2 regions of the Tatumella ptyseos genome follow, and region 1 is predicted to be linked to the other one. Evidence: predicted binding sites of a transcription regulator. Region 1 holds the regulator's gene; the other holds the start of a gene.

The links. Region 1 encodes CRP, which controls carbon source genes, mostly activating them, when cyclic AMP is high. Its sites were predicted from a motif close to ATGTGANNNNNNTCACAT; they were not measured.
Region 2: a site for CRP is predicted at 2,068-2,085, ahead of QJR74_RS12800 (nucleoside-specific channel-forming protein Tsx). Genes of this name have one in related genera too.

The regions. Positions count from the first base shown of each region.
Region 1 covers NZ_CP130649.1:64,061-75,455, reverse strand. Annotated here, with positions in the region: gene QJR74_RS00385 (phosphoribulokinase) at 1-124, shown strand, start outside; gene QJR74_RS00380 (OsmC family protein) at 121-525, opposite strand; gene crp (cAMP-activated global transcriptional regulator CRP) at 814-1,446, shown strand; gene QJR74_RS00370 (YccS/YhfK family putative transporter) at 1,519-3,609, shown strand; gene QJR74_RS00365 (aspartate aminotransferase family protein) at 3,629-4,846, opposite strand; gene QJR74_RS00360 (anthranilate synthase component II) at 4,916-5,488, opposite strand; gene ppiA (peptidylprolyl isomerase A) at 5,572-6,135, opposite strand; gene tsgA (MFS transporter TsgA) at 6,393-7,559, shown strand; gene trpS (tryptophan--tRNA ligase) at 7,619-8,623, opposite strand; gene QJR74_RS00340 (phosphoglycolate phosphatase) at 8,642-9,319, opposite strand; gene rpe (ribulose-phosphate 3-epimerase) at 9,303-9,986, opposite strand; gene dam (adenine-specific DNA-methyltransferase) at 10,044-10,856, opposite strand; gene QJR74_RS00325 (SPOR domain-containing protein) at 10,952-11,395, opposite strand, start outside.
Region 2 covers NZ_CP130649.1:2,698,769-2,710,163, forward strand. Annotated here, with positions in the region: gene licT (BglG family transcription antiterminator LicT) at 1-376, opposite strand, end outside; gene QJR74_RS12790 (GNAT family N-acetyltransferase) at 495-1,037, opposite strand; gene QJR74_RS12795 (hypothetical protein) at 1,134-1,847, opposite strand; gene QJR74_RS12800 (nucleoside-specific channel-forming protein Tsx) at 2,228-3,082, shown strand; gene QJR74_RS12805 (MFS transporter) at 3,254-4,633, shown strand; gene QJR74_RS12810 (c-type cytochrome) at 4,686-6,002, opposite strand; gene QJR74_RS12815 (GMC family oxidoreductase) at 6,013-7,797, opposite strand; gene QJR74_RS12820 (gluconate 2-dehydrogenase subunit 3 family protein) at 7,800-8,534, opposite strand; gene sbmA (peptide antibiotic transporter SbmA) at 8,810-10,048, shown strand; gene QJR74_RS12830 (ParB/Srx family N-terminal domain-containing protein) at 10,107-11,006, shown strand; gene yncE (7-bladed beta-propeller protein YncE) at 11,043-11,395, opposite strand, start outside.

The sequences.
Region 1 (11,395 bases):
CGCCATGAACACCTTGGTAGTCCCCGGCGGAAAAATGGGCTTGGCGATGGAACTTATCTTGACACCAGTCATTAAAAAACTAGCTGAAAAGCGCCAACAGACCTTGTTAACAAGCCAATGCTAAACGATAACTATCTCGTGACTATGGGTGATTTCTACTGCTTGTTCCAACATAAGTGCTACTGAGCAGTATTTTTCCGCGGAAAGGGAAACCGCCCGCTCGACCACTTTATCGGTCAATGTCTTTCCCGTCACAATGAAATGCAGATTAATGTGGGTGAAAAGTCGCGGCGCCTCATCACGGCGAGTTGAGGTTAATTTAACTTCACATCCTAGAACCTCATGGCGACCTTTTTCTAATATCGACACCACATCAATTGCACTACAAGTTCCCGCCGACATTAGGACCATTTCCATTGGGCTCGGTCCTTTTTCGCCGCGATTACCATCCATGACGACTTGGTGCCCTGAAGCCGATTCTGCGACAAAACAAAGCCCATCGACCCACTTTACTTTCGCTTCCACTCCTATGCCTCCGGTTTCAGAATTTGTAAGCTAAGATACTCTGAGGTGGATTAATTCGCAAACCTCTCATTTGGACTCATACAATACAAGACAGTGACGCTAACCTGTGCTAAAAACAGGGAAAGGATTATTTATTTCGTTAATCCCAAGATAAAATACCTCGGAATAGGCTAAGGTACTTTTATCGCCCAATAAAAAAAGAAATGGCACTTGATGCTTTCATAAGGGTCACAAAAGTGGCTCACCCTGGTTTCATCCAGGTTCGATTACAATAGAGGATAGAAGCGAATGGTTCTTGGTAAACCACAAACAGACCCTACATTAGAATGGTTCCTCTCCCATTGCCATATTCATAAGTATCCGTCAAAAAGCACCTTGATCCATCAAGGTGAAAAAGCAGAGACGCTTTATTACATTGTTAAAGGTTCTGTCGCGGTACTGATTAAAGATGAAGAAGGCAAAGAGATGATCCTTTCTTACCTTAATCAGGGCGATTTTATTGGTGAGCTTGGCTTATTTGAAGAAGGACAAGAGCGTAGTGCTTGGGTCAGAGCTAAGTCCGCGTGTGAAGTCGCTGAAATTTCCTACAAAAAATTTCGCCAATTGATACAGGTAAATCCGGAAATTCTTATCCGCCTTTCAGCACAGATGGCACGACGCCTACAGGTCACTTCAGAGAAAGTCGGTAACTTAGCCTTCTTGGACGTCACCGGTCGTATTGCGCAAACTCTGCTGCATCTTGCTCACCAACCCGATGCGATGACGCACCCTGATGGGATGCAAATAAAAATTACCCGTCAAGAAATTGGGCAGATCGTCGGATGTTCACGCGAAACCGTTGGACGCATTCTCAAGATGTTAGAAGATCAAAACCTAATTTCGGCCCATGGTAAAACTATCGTAGTGTACGGCACACGCTAATCGGTGCAGAAGGCAGGGAGCTACCCTGCCTTTTACCGATCACTATCATTCATATAACAAATTGCAGTGGCAATGCTACGTCGACTTATTTATCACCCTGAAGTAAATTATGCTTTCCGCCAAACGTTAGTGCTCTGTCTACCGATCGCACTAGGCTGGCTGTTAGGCGATCTCCACTCAGGCTTACTTTTTTCTTTAGTCCCATCCTGCTGTAATCTGGCTGGATTAGATACTCCACATAAACGCTTTTTTAAACGTCTCGTCGTGGGGGGATTACTTTTCGCCTGCAGCAGCTTTTTGCTTCTTTGGTGTTTAGCGCAGCACTATCCCTTACCGCTCTTTCTATTCGCGTTACCATTAATCATCGGGGTGACGGGGGAGATTAGTCCATTACACGGCCGGCTCTTACCTGCCTCACTGGTGGCAGCTGTGCTGTCGATTAGCCTAGCTGGACGCATGCCGATATGGGGCCCTCCCTTACTCTATCTAGGTGGGACAGTTTGGTATGGCGTGTTCAATTGGGCTTGGTTTAAGTTCTCGCAAGCTCAGCAACTTCGTGAAACACTCAGTTTGCTTTATCGCGAATTGGGAAACTACTGCGAGCATAAATATCACCGTATCTTTAGTGCAGATGACTCTCCCGAAAGCTTACAGGACCTTCTCAAGCGCCAACAGAAAGTGATTGACCTGATTACTCAATGCTATCAACAATTACATATGTTACCGGCAGCGAGAAACCGTAATGACCGGTTCCTGATTCGCTATTTTTTGATGGCTCAAGATATTCAAGAGCATATTACGATTAGCTTGAATCAGCCGGAGGAAATCAAAAAACTTTGCCACGATAGTTTTGGTAGGGAAATTTTAAATTGGAATGCGAATACTGTCACGGCACAACTCCACCGCTTAGCTGACGATATTTTATACCACCAATTTGTGAAGCCTTTTTCAATGAGTAAGCAAATTTCAGCATTGGAAAAACTGGCTCAACAATTTCCCCACAATCCGGTCCCCCAATTTTGCTTTTATCACTTTACGCGAATTGCTCGAGTCTTACAGAATGAGAAACCTCTGTATCAACGTGACCTGATGCGCGATAGGCAGCGCCGTTTACCTTTATTACCCGCCTTAAAAAGTTATTTATCGCTGAAATCAACTGCCTTACGTTCCGCTGCACGTTTCTCGATCATGTTGATGTGTGGTGGAATCGTCGGTATAGCGCTCAATATGCCCAAACCTTATTGGATTTTGATGACTATCGTATTCGTGAGTCAAAATAACTATAGCGCTACACGGGTACGTATACAGCACCGGGCATTAGGAACTTTTGCTGGATTAATCATTGCGGCAATTACCCTCAATCTCCATGCACCTGAGTCTTGGATACTAATCATCATGTTACTGATTACCTTTTTCAGTAACTTGTTCAATCGCCAATATTATGGCTGGGCGACGATTGGATTTACGGTGACGGCAGTTTATTCACTGCAACTGCTTTCCTTAAACGGGCACCAATTTCTTGTTCCTCGTTTATTAGATACCTTACTCGGCTGCTTAATCGCCTTCGGGGGCACGCTTTGGTTATGGCCACAATGGCAGAGTGCGCTGTTACGCGATAATACTTTGGATGTGCTCAATGCCTATCAACAAGCCCTAAAAGTATTGCTAGGCCCAGAGCAGAAGGATGAGGTTTTTGAAGCCGCGCGTGTAGAGGCAAACCAAAAACATAACGCGCTATTTAACGCCCTTAATCAAGCCATGCAGGAGCCTGGTTTCGATGATGAATATCTTGAAGAGATGCATTTATGGGTTAGCCATAGCCAGTACATCGTCGAACATATTAATGAGCTTACTGCTTTAGCCCGTGAGCACACGATGCTAACCCCAACGTTGGCCGAGCGCTATTTACAGGCTTGTGAGATAGCCTTACAGCAATGCCAACAGCGATTATTGTATGCTAACGATCAAGAGAACTATCACTCTACCCATGTGATGGATGAAGCGGCTAATTTCGATAAGGGGCCAAGCACAATTGTCGAGCGGCATATCGAGCGGATTCTTGTGCATGTGAAATCTATGCGGACGATTTCAGCCATTATCTGGACCCAGCGCCCAAAACACGGTGCATGGTTTTCCCGAACTCATAAGAGCCCTGAGCAGTAAATCACTCAGGGCGACTAAACTAGTCCATAATTTGGGCGATAGCTTGGTGGAGTTTGGTCATTCCTTGCTGAACATCCTGTTCAGGGATAATAAGTGAAGGGGTAAAGCGCAACACATCACTTCCTGCTGATAAGATCAGTAAACCGTGTTCAGCTGCCGCCTGAATGATTTCGCGCATACGGCCTGCATGCTCTGGGGTTAATTGTGCACCAATAAGCAGCCCTTGGCCGCGAATCGCTGCAAACAGGTGATACTGTTGATTGATCTTTTCCAATCCATCAATGAACCATTGATGCCGTTGCTCAACGCCATCAAGGAGCTGCTGGTCATTAATAATCTCTAAGGAAGCCTCTGCCACCGCGCAAGCCATTGGGTTACCACCGAAGGTGGTACCATGAGTCCCCGCAGTCATAACCTGTGCGAGCTCTTCTCGCGTTAACATCGCACTCACGGGGAAACCGCCTCCTAATGCTTTAGCGGTCGTGAGAATATCGGGAACCACTCCTGAGTGCTCATAAGCAAATAGTTTGCCTGTACGTCCCATTCCTGTTTGCACTTCATCGAATACTAATAATGCTTGATGTTGGTCACAGAGTTCGCGTAAACCGGCCAGAAATTCTGGTGTTGCTGGAGTGACCCCCCCTTCACCTTGAATAGGTTCGACGACAATCGCGCAGGTATGATCATCGATAACGGCTTTCACTGCATCGAGGTCATTGAACGGTACATGTATTATATCGGCAGGCTTAGGACCAAACCCATCAGAATATTTAGGCTGGCCGCCAACAGTCACTGTGAAGAATGTACGCCCATGGAATGCATGATGAAAGGCAATAATTTTCGTTTTATGAGGGCTGATTTTATTGGACGCATAGTAGCGAGCTAACTTAAAGGCAGCTTCATTCGCTTCAGCACCAGAATTAGCAAAAAAAACACGGTCAGCAAAGGTCGCTGCAGTGAGTTTTTGCGCTAAGCGTAATGCCGGCTCATTCGTATAAATATTACTCAGATGCCATAATTGCTCACTCTGTTTTTGAAGTGCTTCGACCAAGGCAGGATGGCAATGGCCTAACGCCGTCACCGCAATCCCGCCGGCAAAGTCGATATACTCTTTACCTTGCTGATCCCAGACTCGACTTCCCTGCCCTTTAATTGGAACAAACTGTGCGGGCGCATAAATAGGTAAAATTACCTCGTTAAACAGCTCACGAGTAATGGGGGGCTGTGTTACCGACATCTGAGATCCTTAATAGCCGAGAGTTAGATAGAATAAATATACATTTATATTGCATATTAAATCAATCACTCATCGAGTGATAAAATTATTCAGTAACATTAAGCCTTGTTCACTCAAAATACTTTCTGGGTGGAATTGCACACTCTCTATATTAAGAGAGCGATGGCGTAGCCCCATGATTATCGTTTCCCCCTCTTCTTCAACCCAAGCCGTAATATCGAGCTCATGAGGTAACGAGCTGGCTTCAACCACCAAAGAGTGATAGCGAGTGACGGTAAGCGGATCGGGTAGATTAGAAAATATCCCTTGCCCATTGTGACGGATAACTGAAGTTTTACCATGCATAACTTGTTGCGCGCGGATCACTTTCCCACCAAAACTTTGAGCAATAGCTTGGTGGCCTAAACAAACCCCTAAAATAGGGAGCTTTCCAGCAAAATATTGAATAGCCGCCAACGAAATCCCTGCTTCATTCGGCGTACAAGGTCCGGGTGAGATGACAAGGTGACTCATTCCCAGCTCATCCATCTCTTGAAGCGTAATCGCATCGTTACGGATAACTTTTACTTCTACGCCGCATTGGCAAAAGTACTGATACAGATTCCAAGTAAAAGAGTCATAGTTATCTATGATTAACAGCATATGATTTCTCAATTTGAGAAGGTAATCGTTTTATCTGACAGTAAAGGTTCCAAGCACGCCCTAAGTCGTGCTTGGATAATCCATTAAGGTAAAACTTTTACGGAGAGGATTTTGACAGGCTTTACAGGTACATTTTGATAGGGCCCGTTATTAGTCGTTTCGACATGGGAGATTTTCTCTGCCACATCCAGCCCTTTAGTCACTTTACCAAAGACGGCATAGCCGAAATCGCGTTGGCCATGATCAAGAAATGCATTGTCCGCAACGTTGATGAAGAATTGGCTAGTCGCACTATCCTTATCCGCCGTTCTCGCCATAGAAATAGTGCCACGGGTATTACGTAAGCCATTATCCGCTTCATTCTTGATTGGCGCTTGGGTCGATTTTTGCTGCATATCGGCTGTAAAACCGCCGCCTTGAATCATGAAGCTTGGGATCACACGATGGAAAATCGTGTTGTTATAGAAACCGCTATTCACGTATTGGAGGAAATTCTTAACGGTAACTGGCGCCTTCTCATCGTTTAGGGTTAATTCAATATTCCCTTCAGAAGTCGTCATTAGTACATGCGTGTCCGCTATCGCATGTTGAGCTGTGGCGGCTAACGAAAGCAGCGTTAATGCTGTAGCCAGTGTTTTTTTTAACATAGTTAAGCGTCCTTAGCTTGGATGGAATAAAACTAGTGATGATTGTAAGGAGTATCAGCTCCCTACCGCTAGCAATTTCCTGACTTATATCTTGCTAACCACAGCATAAAATATGGCTAGAAGTATTTTTTCTTTTACGACGGCTGTAATTGATTAAATATTCTCGTCAATGTGAGCATCATTATTTATAAAGCAGAGCGATAGCATTACAATCGTGCGCTTCACTCTTCGGACTATTCCTTTAACAGGTATTAATGATGATGCAAATAAAAAGAACCGGGCTCACCTGGATAAGTTTTCTTTCCTACGCACTGACAGGGGCACTGGTGATTGTAACGGGAATGGTGATGGATAATATCGCTCACTATTTCAACGTTCCCGTTACGAGTATGAGCAATACCTTCACGTTTTTGAACGCAGGAATTTTGATCGCCATTTTCCTTAATGCTTGGCTGATGGAACTCGTCCCGCTCAAAAAACAGCTGATATTTGGTTTTATTTTGATGCTGATCGCGATAACCGGACTCGTGACTGCACACTCGATCGCCATCTTCTCTGCTTGTATGTTTATCCTAGGTGTTGTCAGCGGGATCACCATGTCGATTGGTACCTTTTTGATTACCCATCTCTACGAAGGTCGTCAACGTGGCGCGAGATTACTATTTACTGACTCTTTTTTCAGTATGGCAGGAACGCTCTTCCCCATCATCGCCGCGGCGGTCTTATCGCGTCAGTTACCTTGGTATTTAGTGTATTGTGCAATCGGTCTCATATATGTCGCTATCTTTATTATTACGCTCTCCACCGAATTCCCAATTCTCTCCAAAAATGCACAACAGAAGAGTCAACCTAAAGAAAAATGGGGAGTAGGTGTCTTCCTGCTGGCGCTAGCAGCCTTATGTTACATTCTTGGCCAGCTAGGATTTATCGCTTGGGTACCTGATTATGCGACTAAAATATTAGGTTTTGAATTAGAACGAGCGGGCCAACTGGTGGGCAATTTCTGGACCGCTTATATGGTCGGTATGTGGGTATTTAGCGTAGTTTTACGTTTTATTGATTCTCAAAAATTACTCGTAATCCTCACGGCATTAGCGTCCTTACTGATGTACTGGTTTAACCATGCACAGAATCCTAATATGCTGCATATCATCATCGCTGCGTTAGGTTTCTTCTCAAGCGCGATTTATACCACAATCATTACGCTTGGTTCACAACAGACCAAGGTTGCTTCGCCTAAATTGGTCAATTTTATTCTGACCTGCGGGACGGTCGGCACCATGTTAACCTTTGTCGTCACAGCCCCTATTGTGAGTCATGATGGACCACTCGCCGCGCTAATGACCTCTAATGGCCTCTACCTCACGGTATTTGTCTGCTGCTTATTACTTGGATTTGTTACTAAGCATCGCGCAAATCATTGATACAAAAAAGGCGGTAGAGAGAATCTACCGCCTTTTTTTATATTGGGGTTGCGCCAATATTAAGGACGCGCAACAAACCCAATCGCTTCATACACTTTATCAAGCGTTTGTTTAGCCTGTGCACTCGCCTTTTCCGCACCATCTTTCATGATCTTATTGAGCAAGGCTTCGTCATTACGATAATGATGATAGCGCGCATGTAAATCCGTCAGCATACCCGAGACCGCTTCTGCAACGGCACCTTTCAAGTGCCCGTACATCTGCCCTTCAAATGAGCTTTCGAGTTCAGTAATAGATTGACCAGTAACTCCTGATAGAATATCCAACAGGTTGGACACGCCAGGCTTATTTTTTACGTCGTAACGTACGACAGGTGGTTCATCCGAGTCGGTCACGGCGCGTTTGATTTTCTTAACAACGGCTTTTGGCTCTTCAAGTAACCCAATTACATTGTTACGATTATCGTCAGACTTAGACATCTTCTTGGTCGGTTCAAGTAATGACATCACTCGAGCACCCGATTTCGGAATGAAGGGTTCAGGTACTTTGAAGATATCGCCGTAGATTGTATTGAAGCGTTGGGCAATATCACGGCTGAGTTCCAGATGCTGTTTCTGATCTTCACCCACTGGTACCTGCTGAGTTTGATAAAGAAGAATATCAGCAGCCATTAATACTGGGTAATCGAAGAGTCCAGCATTGATGTTTTCTGCGTAGCGAGATGACTTATCTTTAAACTGAGTCATTCGGCTTAACTCACCGAAATAAGTATAACAGTTTAGAACCCATGAAAGTTGTGCATGCTCTGGCACGTGAGATTGAACAAAGATTGTTGATTTTTCAGGGTCAATGCCACAAGCAAGATACAACGCTAAGGTATCAAGAGTCGCTTTACGTAAAGCTGCCGCATCTTGGCGTACTGTGATGGCATGCTGGTCAACAATACAGTAGATACAATGATAGTCATCCTGCATCTGTACCCATTGACGCAATGCGCCCATGTAGTTGCCGATTGAGAGTTCGCCGGAGGGTTGCGCCCCACTAAAGACGATTGGTCTTGTCATTATTTCTTGTCCTGGAAATTACTTCCCAATAAGGGAGAGAAGGTGATCAAATTGGTGAATAACGTAGTCTGGATGACTGTCTTCAATCGGTTCACCATAGTTATAGCCATAAGATAATCCGACTGATGGTACCCCTGCCGATTTCGCCGCTTGTATATCATTGCGGGAATCGCCGACAAACAGTAATTGATCGGTGAGCAACCCAAATTGCCCTAATACCATAAAGATGGCTGCAGGATGGGGCTTTTTAACAGGGACGTCATCTCCACCAATAATTAAACTGAAATAGCGGTCAATTCCCAAGCTTTCTAATAAAGGACGGACAAAAGGCGTAGGCTTATTGGTGACAATCGCCATGGGAATATTTTCTGCCTGTAAACCGGCTAACACATCCGTCACGTGCTCAAATAACTGACTTCCCGTCTCTGCTGTCTGAAGATAGTGATGGTCAAAACAGCTGCGGGCCTGAGCCAACTGCGTTTCATCTGGCGCTTCGCCCAGTGCCCAGGTAAGTGCGCGTGTGACCATAATATCCGCACCGTTACCTATCCAACGAATCACATTCTCAACCCCGGCCGCAGGAAGTTGAAGATCGGCAAGCATTAAGTCAATGGCACTCGCTAAACCTGGCGCACTATCGATGAGTGTGCCGTCTAAATCGAAAGCTATACCCCGAATATCAGTGAAATGAGCCATTGGCTTTCTCCACTTCGCAACGCATTTCAGCAATTACCGTTCGGTAGTCAGGTTGATTAAAAATAGCGGAACCTGCCACAAACATATCAGCGCCCGCTGCAGCAATTTCAGCGATATTGTCGACTTTCACACCACCATCAATTTCTAACCGAACATCATAACCACTTTGATCAATACGCTTACGTACTTCACGAAGCTTGTTTAATGTTGAAGGGATAAAACTCTGGCCGCCAAAACCTGGATTAACCGACATCAACAAGACGATATCAATTTTATCTAACATGTAATCCAAGTAGGAAAGAGGTGTGGCTGGATTAAATACTAGGCCAGCTTTACAGCCATGTTCTTTGATCAACTGAACTGTACGATCAACATGTTCACTGGCTTCTGGATGAAAAGTAATAAAGCTTGCACCCGCCTTAGCAAACTCAGGGATCAGCGCATCAACAGGCTTAACCATCAAATGCACATCGATTGGTGCAGTAATACCGTAATCGCGGAGCGCTTTTAACACCATCGGCCCCATCGTCAGATTAGGCACATAGTGATTATCCATAACATCGAAATGGACAACATCACCCCCGGCCGCAATAGCCTTGGCCGTATCTTCACCTAATCGTGCAAAGTCGGCGGATAATATGGATGGCGCAATTAAATAATTTTTCATGCAATTCTCCGAGAGTATGATTTCCAGTTTCAGCAATGCTGAGTTACCGCGATAATACTACGTATACAATGCCAGTATTTCATCAACCTTAGTTCGACCCGTCGCGCTGCGGCTAATCGAACGCCTTGCGGTAACAATATGAAGTGTAGCGTCTTCATACCATTTACGAGTTAATTCCGTATCGTGGTTTGAGATTAACACAGGTACCGATTTCTTTTGTGCCAGCTTATGTGCTAATTCTGCTAAGAGTGCTTGCTCCTTACTAGAAAAGCTATTGGTGTGATAAGCCGTAAAATTTGCGGTTGATGAGAGAGGCGCATAAGGCGGATCGCAATAAACAACCGACCCACGTTTAACTTTAGAGAGCGTTTGAACATAGGATTCACAGACGAAAGTTGCTTGCTGTGCACGTAACGCAAACCACTCTAGCTCTGCCTGCGGGAAATAGGGCCTAACATAACGGCCAAAAGGGACATTAAATTGCCCACGTAAGTTATAGCGGCATAGTCCGTTGTAACCGTGTCTATTCAAGTAGAGGAAAAGTAGTGCTCGATAGTAAGGGTCACTGCTTTGATTGAATAAACTACGATGCGCATAATAAGTCTCCGCATTGTTTGATTCAGCCGTGAAAAAGCCGCGAGCATCAGCGATAAATTGACTACTATTGTGCTTGAGAATGTTATAGAGATTGATTAAGTCACTATTGATATCAGCAAGATAGTACTTTTTGAAATCAGTATTAAGGAAGACTGAACCAGCCCCTACGAAAGGCTCTACCAAACAATCACCTTCTGGTAGATGGCGCTGAATATCGTCTAAAAGGAGATACTTGCCTCCCGCCCATTTTAAAAAAGCGCGATGTTTCTTCATGTTGTCGTATCAAAGATTAATTATGAGATGTTGCGGTTATCCGGACAACAGATTGGCGCTTAAATCGAGGGCTGCTACAAGCAGCCCTATTGAGATTACTGAGCTGATTCTTTACGAACTTGGCTCATTGGTTTTACCCAAGGACTCTTAGCTTTTACAGCTTCAGGTAGAGATGAGATAGCACTTTTAGCTTCAGCAGGTGTTTTATAATTCCCTGTCGTTAAGACATACCACGCTTGCCCATTACGAGAGGTTTTATAAACTTGATAGCTTGCAAGATTCTGCTGTTTTGCCCAAGCGTTTAAGGTATCTTCACGACTCGCGCCACTTAGCTGGAGTGTATAGCCCTTACCTGATGCCGCTTCACGTGAAGGTGCCGCAGGCGCTGGTGTCGCTTTCGCTGGCTGAGAAGAGGTGGTCGTTGTCACAGGAGCCTGCTTTTCAGCCGTTCTCACTGGTGCCTTAGGAGCTACCACTTTTTTCGCTTCACTATGCTCAGGCTGACGACGGCTCACTGTCTCACGATGTTCAGGTACGAC
Region 2 (11,395 bases), 580 kb from region 1:
GGTAGAGATGTTGGGTCTCCCACAACAAGCGATTATGGATAACAGTACCGTTTCGTTTTCGCTCTAACGCGCCGAAGCAGTGATCAGCCAGTGAGATAAAGAGGCTCTCTTGTAAAGGTCCAAGCTGCTGGCGGGCATAGGTAACGATCCGGTCGCAAGCAAGTAATACATTTAGTGGGATTTGCTGAATCAGCTCGACAAAATGGTCAAATAAGGGATTATTTTGCCGAGCGAAGACTTTCTCAATTTTGCTGCGATCGATACTGTCGCCACAACGTTTATTGAAGGCGATACCTCGACCCATCATAATCTGCTCATCCTTTGAGCCTTGTTGAACAATCACAACATTATTGTTCAATATTTTGACAATCTTCATCTCGCTCCTTTACCCCACTTGAGGCAATCTGTCAGAGTCGACAGTGTGCCTCAAGATGATTATCGGTAAAACGTGAGATAGATCGCCAGAATCGCCTCTTTTAATTAAATACCTTGTCTTAGGGCAATAAAAAATCTGATCGCTGTAGCGCGTATAGGAGATGTTCAGCTAAAGGATGCTCCGCCGGAATATGAGGATGCTTGAAAGTGCGCTGTCGAGTCATATTCAATCGCTGCATTAAGCGCTCAGAGCGATGGTTATGCACAGAGGTAAATGCTACCACTTGCTGTAAGCTTAAGTTTTCAAAAGCGAATTGTAGCACTCGTTCGGCCGCTTCTGTCGCTAATCCCTGAGACCAGCACGACGAAGAGAATCGCCAACCGATTTCGACACAAGGAGAAAAAGAGAATTTATTAGGTTGCTCATGAAGACCACAAAAGCCGATAAATTGGGCCGTCGATTTCAACTCAACGGCCCAGAATCCCCAGCCTTTACGCTGAATGATGAGTCGAAATTTTTTCGCCAGTTCATCACTTTGTGCAGCGCTCAATGGATTCATAAAAAAACGCATCACTTCCGGATCTTGATTCATTTCTTGAAAAGGGATCAAATCGGAGGTCTGCCACTGCCGTAATAGTAAACGTTCTGTTTCAAGCTGCATTAACACCCCCTTAATGTCGATCGTCTTCTAAGTTTAGAAAATGAATGATTTATGGGTTATTAATACCTCAAAATTCAGAAATTTCATACTAGTAGCTTAGCGTTTACGGTTGAAGTTCACCTCGAAGGTATACGCAATTTTGTTGAAAGTCCTTTGGGTGATCAATGATAGATTCAAAAAGCGCATTGAAATACGATGACTAAATTCTGGATGCTCTGCTAAAGGCTCTTCGACAGGGTTGATGGAGATCACTTCAACATTGACCTTATACTCCCCATACTCACCAAGATTTAAGTCGGCTTTTTTAAAGACAGCCCCTTCTTTAAACGCTGAATTCGGCAGTCCGCGGCTATAAATGCCTATGCCACCTGTGGAAAAATTATCGACAAAAAAGCGGTGCAGTTCCACGTGGCCAGGCAGATGGATAGCAATCGAAAAGGCTTCTTTTAACGGTACCGGTACGCGTAAGTTAAGGCGACGCTGAATATAAGAAAACGTGGGTACCAGCTCAGCTAACCACTGCTGCTGACCCTGCTGCTCGACTTCCATCACATTAGTGATGCTAAAAATAATTTTCGCTTCACTCCCTTCCGCCACCAGCGTTATGGGCGACGGCGCACAGGAATTTGTAGAGTGCGGCAGTAGTCGGATACGACTCCCTTCCATCCTAACTAAGGTGAAGTTTTGCTTGTCATCATCCAAAGCGGCTAAAACTAAAGCCTGTTGCTGCTTTTGAAATGTTCGCAATATTGATGCAAGTTCAAATCGGTCTTCACGTAATGAAGACGATTCAGATTCAGCATTTGTCATAAATGGCATCCTTTAAGGCAAACATGCGATCTAATGAGATGTAATCAAGCACTACTCTCAGAAAGAGGTTAGCGATCAACCGATTAATTGTTCATTTTTTTAAATATTAGCATGGCTTAACCTCACAATCGACGAGTATCCCTTATCGTCAAAATACTCTTGTCTATTTATTCACCGCGTAGTAAAAAATTGATAATTAGTTCAATACCATAGATAAAAATTGTGATCTTAATCACGTTATAATTTTTTTATAGTGCCGCAAAGGCCCCTTTTTAAGGGTAAAATCCTTGCCGACAAACAGGGTATTAATTTTTTACTGACTGTTACGATCTTGTGGGACTCAATTTTTCGCGTTTTACATCCTCGATGAGCAAATAATAATGAAATATAAATCACTGATAGCCGCCACAGCATTAGCCACGACCGTAGCAACCTCCGCTTGGGCAGATGATTCTTCTGAATACCTTTCAGATTGGTGGCACCAAAGTGTCAACGTTGTGGGAAGCTACCACACGAGGTTTGGCCCTCATCCTAATAACGATATCTACCTAGAATATGAGGCCTTTGCTCATAAAGATTGGTTCGACTTTTATGGTTATATCGATGTTCCTAAATTTTTTGGCGTCGGGAACGCAAACGATGTCGGTATCTGGGATAAAGGCAAAGGTTCGCCACTCTTCATGGAAATCGAACCTCGCTTCTCCATTGATAAGTTAACTGATACTGATCTCAGTATCGGCCCGATCAAACAGTGGTATTTCGCCAACAACTATATCTATGATATGGGGCCTAACGATAAAAATCGCCAAAACACTTGGTACATGGGGTTAGGAACTGATATCGACACCGGCACGAAGCTCTCACTTTCGTTAAACGTCTATGCTAAGTACCAATGGGAAAACTATGGTGCGGATAATGAAGATAGCTGGGACGGCTATCGTTTTAAAGTGAAGTATATGTACCCGATCACAACGCTTTGGGGCGGTAATTTAGCCTATATTGGTTTTACCAACTTCGATTGGGGCTCTGATCTCGGTAATAACAGCACCGTACGGACCAAAAACTCTATCGCTTCTAGCCATATCTTAGCCCTGAGCTATGCGCATTGGCATTACTCTTTCGTCGCCCGTTACTTCCATAACGGCGGCCAATGGGAAGGCAGTGCTGATCTGGGCGGCTCGCGCACCAACAATACTGGCTGGGGTTATTACCTTGTCGCGGGTTATAGTTTCTAATTGCTAACCCCTTTCTTGAAAACCACCCTTCACGGGTGGTTTTTTTATCATCATTCTACAGAAATTACTGATCCTGCTGGTCAACTTACTTTATGCTGGATAAACATGGGAACTCATCCTAATTAAAAAAATAATTTTTACTGCAAACAGACTGTGAATGGAAACCTGCTAATGACTGTTGATTATGCTGTACCTCCGCCCTCCACCATCGCCGCCCGTATTGATGCATTACCTGCTTCGCGTCCGCTCTGGATCTTTATTAGCCTTTTAGCTCTCGGCGGTTTTTTTGAACTCTTTGACCTATTTGAAACCGGTTACATCAGTAGCGGGTTAGTCGCAGATCATATTTTTCATGTGGGCCAAGAGGGGCTTTTGGGGATCTCCGATCAGGCCGCTTTCGCCTCCGTGACCTTTCTGGGCTTATTCGTTGGCGCAAGTCTCCTCGCACCGTTCGCTGACCGATATGGCCGACGATTAACCTTTATGTTCGCACTCGGTTGGTATGGCTTTTTCTCGCTACTTATGGCATTTCAGCAAAGTAGCGAAGGAATATTATTATGTCGTTTTTTAGTCGGGATTGGACTTGGCGTTGAGTTAGTGACCATCGACACTTATCTCGCGGAGTGGACCCCTGCTCGCCTAAGGAGTAAAGCCTTTGCTTTTGCTTTCTTTGTGCAATTTCTCTCAGTACCTGCCGTTGCACTCCTTTCATGGTGGCTAATTCCTCAACAATGGTTGGGTATGGCAGGATGGCGATGGGTAATTATTATTGGCGCATTGTGCTCACTCATTGTTTGGCTGGTCAGACGACAACTTCCTGAATCACCCCGTTGGTTGATGGAAAAAAATCAAGTTCAAGCGGCTCATCGCATTATGATGGAGATGGAGAAACGCTGTGGTGCGCTAATTAATACTGAGCTACCGCTTCCCTCTTCTCAAAGTAAACCCAAAGGAAAGTTTCGCGATATTTGGTCAGCGAAATGGCGCAAACGCACATTTATGTTGATGGTGATGAATTTCTTTCAAGCTATTGGCTTTTTTGGCTTTGGTAACTGGCTACCGACTCTGCTATCCGGAAAAGGAGCGTCCCTATCACACAGCTTGGGCTACTCTTTTTTGATTACGCTAGCCTATCCCTTAGGGTCACTGCTTTGTTCACTTTATGCCGATAAATTTGAAAATAAGTGGCAGATTGTTGCGGCATCATTGATGACGGTAATTTGTGGAACAGGCTTCGCCTTAACCCACCAGTCTTGGCTGATGATCGTTTGTGGTTTTCTGATCACCTATTCTAATGCTTGGTTAACCTACAGCTACCATGCGTATCAAACAGAGATCTTTCCAACAGCCATCCGCGCTCGCGCGGTCGGTTTTTGCTACTCCTTCAGCCGCCTTTCCACCGCCCTCAGTAGCCTACTAATTGGAGTTATTTTGACCTCAGCTGGTAGTAGCGCCGTGGTATTATTTATCGTCTTTAGTATGTTAATGGTCGTACTATCAGTTTCAATTTACGGCCCAACCACCCGCGGGAAAGACTTGGAAGATATTTAAAAAAAAACGCGGTAACCCTCAGGATTACCGCGTTTTTATGATTGAAAAACGATTATTGGCGTTTTTCTAGGATTTCAATGCTATGACTTCCCTGCTGACCCTTTACATCATCTTGTTTACGGATCTTCGCTACATCACTGGCGGATACTGTTGATGATTGCGTATTCCCCCAACTAGTGCGTACAAAGTTAACTAAGTCAGCAACCTGCTGATCGTTCATCCGCCAACCAAAAGCAGGCATAGTGATCGTGGAAGGTGCCCCTGCAACTGCCGGTAAGCGTGCACCCGTTAAGATGATATGAATCAGCGAAGTAGGGTCGTCAGCTAAGATAACTGGATTACCCTTCAGTTGTGGGAAGAAGCGTTTGTAGCCAGTCCCATCAGTCTTATGGCAAGCCGCACAGCTATCAACATATTCACTGGCTCCCGGTTGCTGATCATTACCTTTCCACAGCGCCTTCGCGACAGTATCGTCTGCAGTAAAGGGTTTTTGATTAGGATTTTGCGGAGCCAAGGTTTTCAAATAGCGCGCAATAGCCGTGATATCCGCATCAGTCAGATATTGAAGACTATGCTCGACAACATCGGTCATCCCCCCAAAGACAGCAGTTTGGTCATTACGACCATAACGGAGGAATTGCTCAAGATCTTGCTGACTCCAGCGCCCCAGCCCGTCACGATTATCACCACGCAAGTTACTAGCTGTCCATCCATCAATCGGTGAGCTGCTACCAGCAAGATACGTAGTGTTATCTTGTCCATTAAGCACTTTCTCTTGCATGGTGATGCTACGTGGTGTGTGGCAAGCACCGCAGTGCGCTAAGCCTTCAACCAAATAACGACCACGATTAATACTTGCGTCATCCTGAGAGGTTGGCTCAAAAGCTTTCACTTCCGGTGCAAACATCTTGCGCCAAATCGCAAGCGGCCAACGCATCGACAGCGGCCACGGGATATCGGTCGCTTTATTCGCTTGATCGACGGCCGGAACGCCCTGCATGAAGTAAGCATACAGCGCATGCATATCTTCATCGCTCACCACTGCATAGGAAGGATAAGGCATAGCCGGATAAAGTGTATCACCGGTTTTAGCTATCCCTTGACGGACAGCCTTCTGGAAGTCGTCATAGCTGTAATCACCAATCCCCGTCTGCTTGTCTGGCGTGATATTCGTACTGTAAATCGTACCAATCGGCGTTGCCATCGCCAGTCCACCGGCAAAAGGTTTCCCCCCTTTCGCAGTATGACAAGCAACACAGTCACCGGCTCGCGCTAAGTACTCACCTCGTTTCACCAGCTCAGCCGAGCTTTCGGCTAACGCACTAAAAGAAACGAACGCTAACACTAGTGTTAAAAAAGTCTTTTTCATTCGCCTCTCCTTATGCCTGAACCAGTGGGCCTGGGTTCTTGAGATAGACCTCACGAATGGTTTTCGCGGACCAATAGGTCAGGGCGGCAACCAATCCAGTTGGGTTATAACCAAGTCCTTGTGGGAACGCTGAGGCGCCCGGGACGAAGACGTTATGCACGTCCCAGCTTTGCAGGTAACGGTTAATGGCACTGGTCGAGGGATTTTCACCCATGATAGCGCCACCATTCATATGGGTTGTCTGATAGGAGGTGGTATCGAAATGCGCACCCTCTTTTTTCGCTGCCCCTAAGATCGCTTTCGGGTTCATGGCTTCGGCAATTTTATGCATCTTTGACACCATAAACTGGGCCATTTTGATATCGTTCTCTTGCCAATCAAATGTCATGCGAAGCAGCGGCTGCCCATGGATATCTTTGTAGTTAGGGTCGAGGTCTAAATAGTTATTGCGGTATGACTGGTGGGCTCCATGGGCATCCATTGAGACATGGTGAGTGTAAGTATCCGCGACAGCGGCTTTCCACTCGCTTCCCCATGCTGGTGTACCCGCTGGCACGGGAAGCCCAGAAATCGGTTTCACGCCAGCTTGGTTTACCCAGAAAGGCGATCCACCAACAAAGCCGTGCGGCCCATGGTCGAAGTTATCAGCATTGAAGTCATCAATAGCGACCCCTGCACCACCAGCTCCGATGAACGGATTGGTCGTTGTGTTCTTATCGAACAAGGCTTTAAGGGTCGACATGTTTTGATAAGCAAAGTTACGACCAACCACCCCTTCATTAGTGATCGGGTTGTAGGGCTTACCAATACCGGACAATAACATCAAGTGAACGTTGTGGAATTGGAATGCAGAAAGAATCACTAAATCAGCAGGTTGGATCTGTTCACGACCTTGTGCATCGACATAAGTGACACCTGTTGCGCGCTTTTTATCGTCGGTCAGGTTAACTTTCAGGACATAGGAGTCGTTACGCAGCTCAAATTTAGGCTCTTGGCGAAGCGCAGGTAAAATATTGACGTTAGGCGAAGCTTTAGAGTACATGTAACAGGCATAACCACTGCAATAACCGCAGAAGTTACAAGGTCCCATTTGCGCACCGTAAGTATTGGTGTAAGGCCCAGAAGTGTTTGCTGAAGGCATGTCATACGGATGATAACCAACCGCTTCGGCAGCTTTATAAAATAGCTGTGCCGAATAAGTTCTTTTCTGGGCGGGCAATGGGAAATCTTGCGAGCGATCCCCCGCAAAAGGGTTGCCCCCTTTATCTTTCCCCACAACGTTACCTTTAATCGACCAAGCGGTACCTGAAGTGCCAAATACTTTTTCTGATTGATCAAAGAAGGGTTCTAGTTCGTCGTAAGTCACACCAAAATCTTGGATCGTCATCCCTTCAGGGATAAAGTTTTTACCATAGCGTTCTTCGTAATGGCTACGCAGGCGTAATTCCGCTGGATCGACCCGAAAATGAACGCCCGACCAGTGCAATCCTGCGCCACCCGTTCCCGTACCGGGTAAGAACGCGGCTAGCTGACGATAAGGCACAGCAGTTTGCGAAGGATTGTGACGAATAGTGACGGTGCTTTTCGATAGGTCTTGGAAAAGTTTTTTACGAACGTTATAAGTCAATTCGTCTATCGATTGTGGGTAAGCGCCATCGGGATAGGTATCACGATGTGGACCACGCTCCAGTGCGACCACGTTTAGGCCCGCTTCGGTTAATTCTTTAGCCATAATCGCTCCCGCCCAACCGAAGCCGACGATTACCGCATCTACTTTTTTCTGTTCATTAGCCATAATTAACTTCTCTCACCCCGAATCGATACTGGTGGTAATGGATAGCGTTCACCGCGCTCCACCCAATCCATAAAGTCTGCACGCGCGCCTGGGAAATTAATTAATTTCCATCCCACCAATCCTTGGTTTCCACCATGAATAGGGTCGCTAAAGAAGCCTTCGCGGGTATTTTGCAGTAGGAATGAGAAGAAGGTTTTTGACGGCAGCTGTTGAAAGTTCACGTTGCCGCTTTCTAAGGCTTTAAGAAATTCAATTTGTTGCGCTGCGCTGAGATCCGCAAAAATCTTACCGTATTGCTGCTGGCTTTGATGATTCGCCTCGGCAATCCCCAGTCGATAAATTTGCTGCGGGACTAAAGGCAGCTGATAGCCAAACTCTTTATCCACATCGGGAGTGAAGGGCCCCTGCATGTACCAGTTTGAGCCAGTAGCATAGGGGGTATTCATTTGGCGATCGATATACTCGGGAACACCGGCTTCCAAAGCACCTGGGCCACGCTCATCTTTCGGGATCAGTTGCGTTACCGCAGCCGTAATAAATGCGAACTCTTCAGCTGTAAACCAAGAGGGCTGGTAATCCCTTGCCTGTGAGTGGGCTGAGCCAGTGTTATCTGCGGCTAAGACACTTCGACTTTCTAGTGCCCCTATTCCTGCTGTTCCGACAGCCATGGCTGGCGCGATAGCGATAGTTCTCAGCAGAAAATCACGGCGAGACTGGCCGTTTTTTTGTTCTGACATGACATTGCCTTAATACTGCAAATAATGCAGCATGAAAAATTGGAAGATAGCGTGACGGTCTTGTTCGGTAACACTGTCAAATTTTTATAAGGTGGTTACCGGTAACAATTAAATTGTAACACAGTTAAGTAACATCAAAAATCATATCTACTTATTTTTTGTGACTAGATTTAACATCTTGTCATCAGAATATGTTTTTAAATCGCCAGTAAGTTCTTTCTCCAGTCGGTTAAACTAGTATAGTCGTCGTAGGAGTAAATTTTCAGGGAGTTATCATGTTTAAGTGTTATTTCCCACGTCCACTGCTCTTTTTCATTAGTGCAGCCATTTGGAGTTTGGTCGTGGTCCTATTTTGGTTCGGTGTCGCCGCACAGCTGCCAACCCATTTCCCGTCACTCGCCAAGGGATTTCTTTCACCATTGCCGACAACTGTCGCGCGGTTCTGGCAACTCAGTTACCTCTGGTTCTATCTCTATTTCTGGGCAGCTGTCGCCCTTTTTGCCGTGGTATGGCGTTTGATTGATAACCATCCTTGGCAACGTTGGTCCGTTTGGGGATTGGCTCTCATCATTTTTTCAACGTGGTTTAGTGTGCAAGTTGGGGTGGCGATCAATGCCTGGTATGCTCCCTTTGGCGACCTTATCCAAAAAGCCCTTGGTAAAGCTGGGTCGGTAAAAATTGAAGATTTTTATCAGCAAATCTATGCGTTTCTTGGTATTGCTTTAGTCGCCGTAGTAGTCGGTGTATTGAATAACTTCTTTGTCAGCCATTGGGTGTTTCGTTGGCGTACCGCGATGAATAACTTCTTTATGGCGAATTGGGGTAAATTGCGGCATGTTGAAGGTGCCTCCCAGCGGGTGCAAGAAGATACGATGCGTTTTGCTGATACCTTAGAGAGCTGGGGCGTGAGCTTATTGCAAGCAATTATGACGTTGATCGCATTTCTACCCATCTTGGCACAACTCTCCGTACACGTTAAATCGGTGCCGATTATCGGCGATATTCCCTATGCTCTGGTTATTATTGCCATTGTGTGGTCGCTGTTTGGGACAGCTTTGCTAGCGGTAGTTGGCATAAAACTTCCGGGACTCTCCTTCAAAAATCAACGAGTAGAAGCGGCCTATCGTAAAGAGTTAGTGTATGGTGAAGATGACGCAAGTCGGGCAACGCCACCGACGGTGAAAGCGCTTTATAATCAGGTGCGCTATAACTACTTTCGTCTCTACTTCCATTATCTCTATTTCAATATTACCCGTATTCTCTATCTGCAAGTCGATAATATTTTTGGCTTATTCGTTCTCTTCCCCGCGATTGTTGCCGGGACGATCACCTTAGGATTAATGAATCAAATCTCTAACGTGTTTGATCAAGTGCGATCATCGTTCCAATATTTGATCAATTCGTGGTCCACGTTAGTTGAATTGATGTCAATCTATAAGCGTCTTCATAGTTTTGAGATGATCCTCAAGGATAAGTCTCATCGTGACATCATCACTGATGCCTCAGACTCGTGAATGATAAAGGAAAGGTGAGATACCTCACCTTTTTTATCCCCTAATGAGGAAGAAGATAATGAAACGCGTTACTTCGGTTCTTGTGGCTTCGTTAATCACAGTAGGCTTTTCGTGCAGCGCCTTCTCTTTTGCCCAGACGATAAAAACCCTTAACATCAGTCAGATTCGCCCCACACAACCCGCGATTGGTGACGACGAAGTAAATTATAAAGTCGCCAAATTACAAAGTGATCATCAGGAGTTATTCGACGAATACTGTGAAGATATAGGAGCGAAAGGTGTTAAAACTTTCGATAACCAATCATCTCTCGCACAACCCTCTAGCTTTAGCTGCCTTGTGGCTCCCGGTACTGACGCGGAGGATGTAAAAAGCGCCGTTATTGCACCAGACCATCATGTTTACCTTACCGACGGCCACCACACGGTATCGACCTTTCGAGCGCTAGCTAATAATCAGGATTTTCCGTTCGTGGTCCGCATAACTGACGACTTTAGTCATCTAGCGTCGATGGACCTCTTCTGGAAAACGATGCAACAACAGCATTTGACCTGGCTTGAAGATCCACAAGGGCAACCAGTCACTCCTGCTCAGTTACCTCATCAGGTCAGTTTACAAGCCATGCAGAACGATCCTTACCGGTCAGTGGTCTATTTCTTACGTGGCATCGCCTATGATAAACCTGATCAAGCACCACCGTTCTTAGAGTTCTACCTAGGTAGCTGGCTTCGCTCTCAGCAGCCTGTGGATACTCAGCAGCTATCGACAAAAGCTGGCTATATGACTTATCTACAACAAGCCGCCACACGCTTAGTTGCCGCGCAAGGGAGTCAACATTCTACCGATAAAGCAGACTCTCCAACTTTATCGCAGTTAGGACAACGTAAAACCGTTAACGAGAAGAAGCTGGCTAAATTAGCCGAACCGGGCGGGAAGTTATCACTCTTGTTCAAAGAGTGATAACGGAAGAAAGGCCTCTTTATGAGGCCTTTTTCATTACAATGCGATACGTAAAACAGTATCTGGTTGCGTCGCCTCTTTTTCACGAGAAGAGGGTTGCTTAACACTGACATACAGGACATCTCCCTTATCGGAGAGTGCTAAGCTATTTGGCATGCCGTCCGTTTTAACGGTGCGTTTTACCTGATAGGTTTTCGTGTCGACAATACTGACGGTACCAGCTTTACGGTGCGTCACATAAAGCTCTTGGCGCTGCGCATTGAATAGAACACCCAAAGATTCAGGAACCTTAATGCTGGTTAAGACTTTATTTGTTTGGGTATCAATGACGATAACCTGCGGCTGTTTGAAATCCGCAATGAAGGCACGATGACCAGCGGTATCCAAGC